DNA from 2 places in the Sodalis sp. RH21 genome. Region 1 is predicted to be linked to the other one. Evidence: riboswitches for the same ligand, from Rfam matches in the RefSeq annotation. Region 1 holds a riboswitch; the other holds the start of a gene.
The links. A riboswitch is a leader RNA that binds a small molecule or an ion and turns the genes downstream of it on or off. The one in region 1 is predicted to bind thiamine pyrophosphate.
Positions count from the first base shown of each region.

Region 2: linked by a shared signal. The riboswitch ahead of thiB (thiamine ABC transporter substrate binding subunit) and the one ahead of thiM (hydroxyethylthiazole kinase) in region 1 are both predicted to bind thiamine pyrophosphate.

Region 1 is NZ_CP178732.1:1,206,069-1,210,847, reverse strand. Features, by position in the region: gene fbaB (class I fructose-bisphosphate aldolase) at 1-204, opposite strand, end outside; gene ACL2XP_RS05640 (hypothetical protein) at 507-1,421, shown strand; gene thiD (bifunctional hydroxymethylpyrimidine kinase/phosphomethylpyrimidine kinase) at 1,368-2,171, opposite strand; gene thiM (hydroxyethylthiazole kinase) at 2,168-2,962, opposite strand; TPP riboswitch at 3,001-3,101, opposite strand; gene ACL2XP_RS05625 (hypothetical protein) at 3,149-3,355, opposite strand; gene ACL2XP_RS05620 (helix-turn-helix transcriptional regulator) at 3,674-4,405, opposite strand.
Region 2 is NZ_CP178732.1:4,692,950-4,697,728, reverse strand. Features, by position in the region: gene thiP (thiamine/thiamine pyrophosphate ABC transporter permease ThiP) at 1-557, opposite strand, end outside; gene thiB (thiamine ABC transporter substrate binding subunit) at 554-1,534, opposite strand; TPP riboswitch at 1,577-1,694, opposite strand; gene sgrR (HTH-type transcriptional regulator SgrR) at 1,767-3,428, opposite strand; gene sgrT (glucose uptake inhibitor SgrT) at 3,523-3,696, shown strand; gene leuD (3-isopropylmalate dehydratase small subunit) at 3,936-4,538, opposite strand; gene leuC (3-isopropylmalate dehydratase large subunit) at 4,551-4,779, opposite strand, start outside.

The DNA of each region.
Region 1 (4,779 bases):
CAGATAACCGGTGCCGCCCAGGCGGCCGGTATTGAACAGCGTTTGCATATTGCGCAGCACTACCGGCGAGCGGGCATTGTCGATCATTACACGATCAACATAATCACTGCCCGGCAGGCAGAGGTGTCCGGCGGGAATGGTGGTACAGCGGTGTTCCAGCAGGGCAGCTGCGTCTTTACCCAGCAAGGATGTTATATCGGTCATGCGAGCCTCCTTTAATCGATACCAGGGTGCGGCATAAAACTGTCGACCAGAAATAACAGGGCATTATCCCGGCGCGGGAAATTGCCCTATTAAGCAGTAAAATCCTAGTTCCGAATACCGGCTCCCGCCATTAATACGCCGATATTTTTCATATCTGCCTGACGGCGGCCGCAGGGAATGCCTTTGTACCGCAGGGGATTTGATCTTCCGCACATTAATGACAATGAGTGAGGGGTCAAACAAGAATTTGTATAACAACTTAGGGTAATCTATATGTCATGTAGCTGGTTCAGGAAGTCATAATGCAAGCATTTTCACCCGCCCTACCCGCACCGCAAACGCTTTATTACAGCGCCGGAGAAACACATCCCCTGGCAACGCTGGAAGAACAAAATCTCTGCGGCATGGTGGAGGACATGAAGGTCACCCACAGCGATAAGGAACACTACATCACCGGCTGGATGGACAGTCATAGCGTGGTGGTGATTCATAACTACCATGAAAAACGCGGCACCTCCAACGGCTTCGTACTGACCAAAGAGAATCAGTATCGCCTGAGCGTCCAGTCGATCAATTTCCGCATTCCAAAATTTATCCTCTGGCTGTCTTTTCGCCGCAAACCGCGCACCATGACGCTGATAACCTATAACACGCTGGGCGAACTGGTAAGCCCGCTGATTCAATACCGCAACATGACCGATAAACCGGTTCAACGTCAGTTGGAGCAGGACTGGCGGGATTTAAATAACTATATCGGCATGGCCTGCTGGCAATTGGAAAACGACAGCCCGCTCTGGCACCAAATACAGCAGGCGCTGACTCCCGCCGCGTTGGCCGAGTGGGTCAACTCCCCGCAGTTTAGCAACAAACGCCTGCAAAAAGATGGCGAGTTCGAAGGGTTCTGGTCCGGCAACGTGTTTATCGGCCGTTGCCTTAACCCCATCCCGGCGCTGCAATTATTATGGCGCGATGAGGATAACCAGATGCAGCCTGGATATATCTATACGGCAGTGCCTGAAAAACAGGGCGGCGCCCCGCAGGCCTCGCTGCGTATCCGCCCGCACCGCGGCGAAACCAGCTATTTGCTTAATGCCTTCGACGCGCAGCATTTGCATAACGCCCTTTCGCTGCTCAGCTTTGGCCAGGGCGTATTGACCGGCATGTCACCACCACTCGTGGAAATGATGGACCGGCCCGATACCCTGGCCAACCTGTAGGTCGTCGGCATGAATCAGCGCTTGCTGTAGCCAGTCTTTAGCCGCGCGCAGCGTTTGCGGCCAATCGTCATGCAGCGGCCGCAGCGCCGCCAGCGCGGCGGAGAGGGTACATCCCGTGCCGTGGGTATGCCGGGTATCGACCCGCACGGCGTCGAAACGCTGTTCATCCGTGGCGCTAATCAGCCAGTCCGGGCTGGACTGGCTGCCCAAATGGCCGCCCTTCATCACCACCGCCTGGCAGCCATACTCCAGCAGCGCCCGCCCCTGCTCGCGCATCTCCCGCTCGCTGGCGGCGGGCCGGCACCCCAGCAACGCCGCCGCCTCGGGCAAGTTGGGGGTAATAATGGACGCCAGGGGCAGCAGCAAATCGCGCACCGCTCCCACCGCGTCGGGCAGCAGCAGGAAATCGCCGCTTTTCGCCACCATCACCGTATCAAGCACCACATACGGGATGGGATATTGCCGCAGTTTTTCCGCCACTACCCGCACGATATCCGCCTGCCCCAGCATGCCGATCTTGGCGCTGTCGATACGCACATCGCTGAGCACCGAGTCCAGCTGTTGGCCCACGAATTCCGGAGTAATGGGGTAAATCGCCTGCACGCCGCGGGTATTTTGCGCCACCAGGGCGGTGATTACCGTAGTGCCGTACGCCCCGAGCGCCGAAAAGGTTTTCAAGTCCGCCTGAATGCCCGCCCCGCCGCTGGGATCGGTGCCGGCAATAGTCAGCAGATTATTGCCGCGCCTCATAGCAAATCCTCCCCTTGCAGCACGTAAAGCCGGTCGAGCAAACCCGCCGCGAAGCTCCCCGGCCCCGCCGACCGGGCCGCGGTTAAACGCCCGGCCCGGGCCATGACCCGGCACGCGGCGGCCACGTGTTGCAGCCGATCCCCAGGCAGGGCGCAAAAGGCCGCCACCACCGCCGATAACGCGCAGCCCGTACCGGTCACCCGCGTCATCAGCGGGTCGCCGTCGCTCACGGACCATATTTGCTCGCCGTCGGTAATAAAGTCCACCCGGCCGGTAACGGCCACCAGCGTGCCGTAATCATGGGCCAGACGGCAGGCGGCCGGCAGAGCACGGAGCGAATCATCGGCGCTATCCACGCCCCGTCCCAGGGCTTGCTCCCCGGCCAGCGCCAGGGTTTCCGACGCATTGGCGCGGATGGCGGCGGGATGCAAAGACAAAATGTCCCGGGCGAAACCGGTACGGTAAGTCAACGCCCCCACCGCCACCGGATCAAGCACCCAGGGGGCGCCCGCCTGATTGGCCCCGTGAATAGCGGCCAGCATGGCCTCGGCGCGCTGATGGGTCAGTGTGCCGATATTGATAAGCACGGCATTGGCCATGGCGCTGAACTGTGCCGCTTCCTGCGGCTCAATCACCATGGCCGGCGCGGCGCCCAGGGCCAGAAGGGTATTGGCGGTGAATGCCTGGACCACATCATTGGTCAGGCAATGAACCAGCGGCGCATGCTGGCGCAGCAGGTTAAGGGATGTCGCCGCGGCCAGGCCGGGGAATTCAGCAGGTTGAACGGTCATATCGCTCCCAGCCGGCGCTCGGAGCACGGACCCGGTAGGACGAGAGACCGTGACTTCCCTACGCTGGCATAATCCAGATCAGGTAATACGGGTCAAATCTCAGTCCGGCGCAATACGTCGGACACCCCGAGTCATGTAGGCCGATTATCAGGTCAGTCATGGAAAAGATCAATGCCCGGAACGTGTTTATGGCTCGTGCGGCATAATGAGCATGCGCCCAACGCAGCTATCGCCCGCGCTGGCGCCCGTGGCGACCAAGAACCAGGCTGGCTGGTCCCGCATCCGGCCCTGCCTGGCAAAACCGGCCTGCGCCAGCGCCGCCAGCCGCCCGGCCATCCAACCGTCCCGGGTCGCCGCTGCCGGCATGGCTATGCGCCAGGCGGGTTCGCCCACGCAGATAATCGGTTTATCGTTTATTATATTTTCTATAACTTTTCCCGGTATACCTTTGGCGGAAAAGGCAGATAATGAGACGGATAATAATAAGCAACATATAATACATCTAAACATATTTTCTGGTAAAAAATGTCAATTAACCCATTCACAATGATAACAGCAATTTCATTGTCTTAAGCAAACCCACCTTAAACCATAATCAAGTAATCACGGATATAACAGGAGCCATTTTTTAATTCCGCGGACAAACCGATAGTCATTCATCACCATAATGGCGGTAATTTAAAACGATAATCTATTATTATAAACGAAAGGTTAACCAAACAATTTGAGTTCCATGGCGCGGCTGATGGCATGCTTAGCATTCGTAACATCAAGCTTTTCGATGATGTTCCTAATATGAAATTTCACCGTCCCTTCGCGGATGGCCAAAATAGTCGCCACTTCGCCATAAGTCTTGCCGACGCTGGCCCAGAATAATACCTCTTTTTCACGCGGCGACAGCATCGGAATGTGTGGGGCATCACCGTGCATCGAGGATGCAGGGAGACGGGCATTCAGGAAATTCATCACTTTTTCATGAGTGGTTATCAACAGCATCTGGCACTTTTCCCGGTGTTGTTCGATGATGTGATAGAAATCGGCATTACCATAGAGATTACTGATGCTCAGCGTTGCCAGGTTGTTATCTCCATCATGGAGAGTAAAGGTATAGCCGCTGTCGAGGCGGTAATATTTCGATAACCTGAAAAAGCTGTGCTGCCGAATTATGGCCGGATTATCCGGCCATAAAAATGGCGAAAATTTGCGGCAGGCTATAAGCATCACCGGATCGATTTTTTGATAACCGTAACTCCGATATTGATTCAGCCAGCCGGTTGGATAGTCGGATATAATTGAAACAGGGAAATTGTCTGTCTTATTCATCATAAAGTAAGCAAAACAAAACGAGTTAGTGTTCCTGAATATTTGGATAAGGTAAAGCTTAATTTCTCTTTTCATCGTTTGGATAAAAAAGTCTTGATTATCTTCTAAGAATTTTTCCATAACATATGCCTGCCATATTAACTAACACTCATCATTTATTATCCATGCCTGGTAATAAAGAGCGGCGCTGATTTTAATTTCCTGGTGAATTTCGGATAATATAAGAGGCACGCTGTTGATGCAACCACTAACAGGTCTATCAATCGCCTTATGCCATAGCATTGGCCGATAGCCCGACCCGCAGGCGACGGCAATTTAGCCGGCCCCGCGACGGCGCAGGTTGCGTAGAGCCATTGTTGCCGATGCGGTTAAAGGGTCCGTCAACCAGACCGATTATCACAAATGATAAATTAACAAATCCATTATGAATTAGTGAGTATATAATTATCAATCAAGCAATTGGCATTGCCAGCCATATAAATCCAGTCCTATAA
Region 2 (4,779 bases), 2.5 Mb from region 1:
CGTAAATAGGGCCACTCCAGCACCCGGAAAAAAGCCCAGCCGCTGATATCCAACTGGGCGGCTAATTGACGCTGTTCCACCGGAATGCCGTCCAGCGCTTGTAACAGCAAACGGGTAGCCAGGGGCAAGTTAAAAAAAACGTGGGCCAGCAGGATGCCCTGCAAGCCGTAGGGCGAGAAATGGTAGGGGATATGCAGCCAGGCGCAAAGCCAGGCCAGCCAGCCCTGGCGGCCATAAACGCTGAGGATGCCGAATACGGCGACCAGCACCGGCAGCACCAGCGTCATGGCGCAAAAACGCAGCAGCAGCGCGCGCCCCGGAAAGCGCCGGCGAAATAACGCCCGCGCCAAAAAGATCGCCGGGATTACCGATAGCAGCGCCGATAACAGCGCCTGCCAGAAGGTAAAGCGCAAGATATGCCACAGATAACTATCGGACCACCAGGCCCGCCAGTATTGCTGCGGCGCATTGAGCCAGAGCGCGCCGACGGCGGCCAGGGCGATGGCCGCCAATGCCAGCGCCGCCAACAGCCCGGGCCATAACCAGCGTGGAATCATTGGCTAACGGCGCGTAACCAGCTCTGGACCCAGTCACCGCGTTTCGCCGCGACCTGGTCAGGGGGGAAGGCCAGCGTTTTGGACGGTAACCGATCAAATCCGGCCGGCAGCGGGGTGTTGATTACCGGATACATCCAGTTGCCGGTGGGGATGGTCTGCTGGAACGCGGGGGTGACGATGAAACGCATGAATTGCTGGGCCAGTTCGGGGTTTTTACTGGCGGCCAGCTGTCCGGCCACTTCCACCTGGAGATAGTGCCCTTCGCTGAAGGCGGCGGCCGCGTAATTATCTTTCTTCTCTTCCACAATGTGATAGGCCGGCGATGTGGTGTAGCTCAGCACCATATCCGCTTCCCCTTTCAGGAACAGGCCGTACGCTTCGCTCCAGCCCTTGGGTACCGTAACGGTTTTCTTGGCCAGTTTTTGCCAGGCCTGGGGCGCATCGTCGCCATAGACCTTTTGTACCCACAGCAATAGGCCCAATCCGGGAGTGCTGGTGCGCGGATCTTCATAAAGGATTTTCAGCGCAGCGGGGCCGTCTATCAGCTCGTGCAGGCTTTTCGGCGGGTTTTTCAGCTTGTTTTTATCATACACAAACGCGAAGTAACCGTAGTCATAAGGCAGGAAAGTAGCGTCTTGCCAACCGTCAGGCAAGGTAAGCTTGGCGGTATCCACGTTATGGGGCGCGAACAGCTTGGTATCCGCGGCGGCTTTGAGCAAGTTATTATCCAGGCCCAGTACCACGTCCGCGCCGCTGTTTTTGCCTTCGATGCGCAGTCGGTTAAGCAGCGCCACGCCGTCTTCCTGCACCACGAATTTCAGCTCGCAGCCGCACTCTTTTTCAAAAGCGGTTTTGATTGCCGGGCCGGGGCCCCATTCGGAGGCGAAAGAATCATAGGTATAAACCGTCAATACGGGTTTCGCCAGCGCCGGGGCGGCGGCAATTAATAACAGGCAGGGTAACCATTTTTTTAACACTTTGCGCTCCTGAAAAAAAAGGCGGCAAAGGTTTTTGAGGCGCTAAGGCACACTCTCAAATCCCTTCGCCGGTATTAACCGGATCAGGTTCGACGGGTATACTCTCAGCTTGCCTTCCATGCGTCGCCGCGCCGGAAGTATCGCACCCCGTTGAGAACAATTTTGATTGTAATGGTTTTATGGCTTTCTGACCATGGTTACCCTTTTGCCGGCAGGGAGAATGGCCGGGCGCTCAATTGTCAGGCGGCGCAAACCACGCGGATTTAAAATCAAACCAGCCCAGGGTGTTCATGCGGATACCGCGCATGCTGCGCTGGCCCTGCAGGATCAGCCAATGGTGGAATAGCGGGTGCAGATGATAGCCGGTGACCAGCGTGCGGCACCATTCCGCCAGCGACAGCCGTTTTTGCCGCCATTCAAGCAGCTCCGGTTGTATATCGGCCTGCAGGCAATGATGCATCAGCGGTAATTCGTAAAAGGTGGCGAACAGCGAATAATCGAGCGGCAAATAAAAATTGGCGCTGCCCAGCCACATATCGCTCTCGCCATCGCCATCGTGCCACGTGTTATAATCCACGGTATTGACCACCAGTTCGATTTCCAGGCGCGCGAGCACTTCGCCGAGCGCGCGGCATAAATCATCGAATTCCCTATGGGCATGGTAGACCGTCAGGGTGATCCGGTCTAAACCCGCCGGCTTGGGGCATGGGCTGGCCACCCGGGCGTGATGCCAGCGCGGCAGGATGCCGTATGCCGGCGACCAGTAATGCTGATAGGACGGCCCGGCCTGGGTGAGCATGGAGATGGGATCGATATTTTCGCTTAACCAGCGGCGTATTTCGGCGTTTTGCATCAGCGGCGAGCGCTGGTCGTACAACAGGAAATAGCAGCCCTCTTCCAGCCGCGTTTCCAGGGGGTCATGGCCGCTATTATCCCCCTGGAGCTGCACCCCCGAATAGCTGATTTCGGCGCTGAGATCGGGCAAAATCCAGATATTCACTTCATCGATCAGCGCGCGATAGCCAAAATAGTCATCAAAGGCCCCGATCTTCAGCAGGCTTTGCCGGTTGTCTATTACCGCATACGGCCCGGTGCCGATGGGGCGATGGGCAAACTCCGGCAGCGTCGGCCACTCCTGCGGCAAAATCATCGCCGGCACGCTGCCCAGCAGCCAGGGCAGCCAGTCATCCTGCGCGGATAAGGTAATATCGATCGTGTTGGCGGTGGGGGAGCGTACGCCGGCGATATGCCGGAATAACGCATGCTCTTGCAGACGCCGCAGCGAAAGACACACGTCCTCGCAGGTCAGCTCCCGACCATGATGAAAGTGAATGGCCGGGCGCAGGTAAAAGCGCCAGTGCAACGGCGATATTAACTGCCAATGATGGGCCAGATCCGGTTCCAGTTCCCCGTTTTCCTCATTTATCCGGGTCAGGCCGCTGAAAATCTGCCGGACTATATGGTTTTCCGAACGCCGCAGGGGAGTGCCGGGCAGCAGATTCAGCAGCGGCCGGTAATACAGTACCCGCAAAATATGCTTGCCCTGACGAAAACTGCGGCCCAAATGGGAAAGCAACATCTGGCGTACCGCCTCTTTGTCGCCCACCAACTGGACCAATTGATCGATGCGATCCTGCTCCAGCAGGTCTTCCGCCCGCTGCTGCTGCAAGGCCAGGCCGGTATACATGAAGGTCAGGTGGGAGCGTTTGCCCCTGCCGGCGACGGATTGCCACTCCAGCCAGCCCCGTTCCTGCATGGTTTTCAGCAGCGATCGGACATGGCGGCGGGAACAACTGAGGGTATGCGCCAGTTCTTCAAGCGTGGTGTCCTGCGGCTGCCCCTGGCAACTTTGCCACAGGCGGATGAACTGCTGTTGTAGGCGCGGCGAAGCCATAAAAGAGGAAGTCTCCCGGCAAAGTCATCTGTTTTTCTTCCGGTATAATAAGCCGATACTGGTTTTATCGAAAGGGCAGGCTGGAGGGAGAACGATGAAAACCGCCGTTTTGCGTCAATTTTACCAGCGCTACCTGGCCGCTATCGGCAATGGGAGCGGCACCAGCCGCGGGCAGGCCGTGAACGCGCGGCGGATGGCCCTGTTATTGCAGGTCACCCAGTGGCAGATTGCCGCCTTGTCCGATGAAGAATACCAGCACTGGACGTAGCGCGGCTGATACGGCGTTTGGCGTCCATGGTATGAAGCAACGATAAGGATGTCGCTGCTGTGATAAACGTAAATTCTGAGTAATGGTGCTATTCACCTGCCGGAGGGCCTGGCTCCCCGGCTTTTTTTATGGCGATAGCCGCAACCCCCACCCCGGATCAATCATAAAAAAGCACGGTTTGCACCGTGCCTTTATTAATTACCCGGAGCGCCCCCGCTTTTGGGAACCGCCCCGTTCGCTTAATGCAAAAACGCCGGCTGGCTCGCTTCATAATCCGCAATCGCACGATCGTGCTGCAACGTCAGGCCTATGCTATCCAGGCCGTTAACCATGCAGTGCTTGCGAAAGGCATCGATCTCGAACGGATAGGTCTTATCGCCGGCGATCACCTGCTGGCGTTCCAAGTCGACCGTGAACGTCGCGCCTTCATGGGCGGCCACCAGCGCGAACAGTTCATCCACCTGCGCCGCCGGCAGGGCAATGGGCAGCAATTGGCTGTTAAAGCTATTGCCATAAAAAATATCGGCGAAGCTGGGGGCGATGACGACCTGGAAACCGTAATCGGCCAGCGCCCAGGGCGCATGTTCGCGCGACGACCCGCAGCCGAAGTTTTCCCGCGCCAGTAAAATGCTGGCGCCGCGGTAGCGCGGCTGGTTCAGCACAAAATCGGGGTTGGGCCGCTGGCCGGCATTGTCGAGAAAACGCCAATCGTTAAATAAGTGCTGGCCGAAACCGGTCCGGGTGACTTTTTGCAGGAACTGCTTGGGGATGATGGCGTCGGTATCCACATTCGCGGCGTCCAACGGCGCCACCAGCCCGGTATGTTGCGTAAATTTTGCCATGATGCTTTTCCCTTAATTCAAGTCGCGAATATCGGCAAAACGACCGGTTACCGCCGCCGCCGCCGCCATGGCCGGGCTGACCAGATGCGTCCGGCCGCCGCGGCCCTGTCGGCCTTCAAAGTTACGATTGCTGGTGGAGGCGCAACGTTCGCCGGGATTCAGGCGGTCGTTATTCATCGCCAGGCACATGGAACAGCCAGGTAAGCGCCATTCAAAACCGGCTTCCAAAAAGATCTTGTCC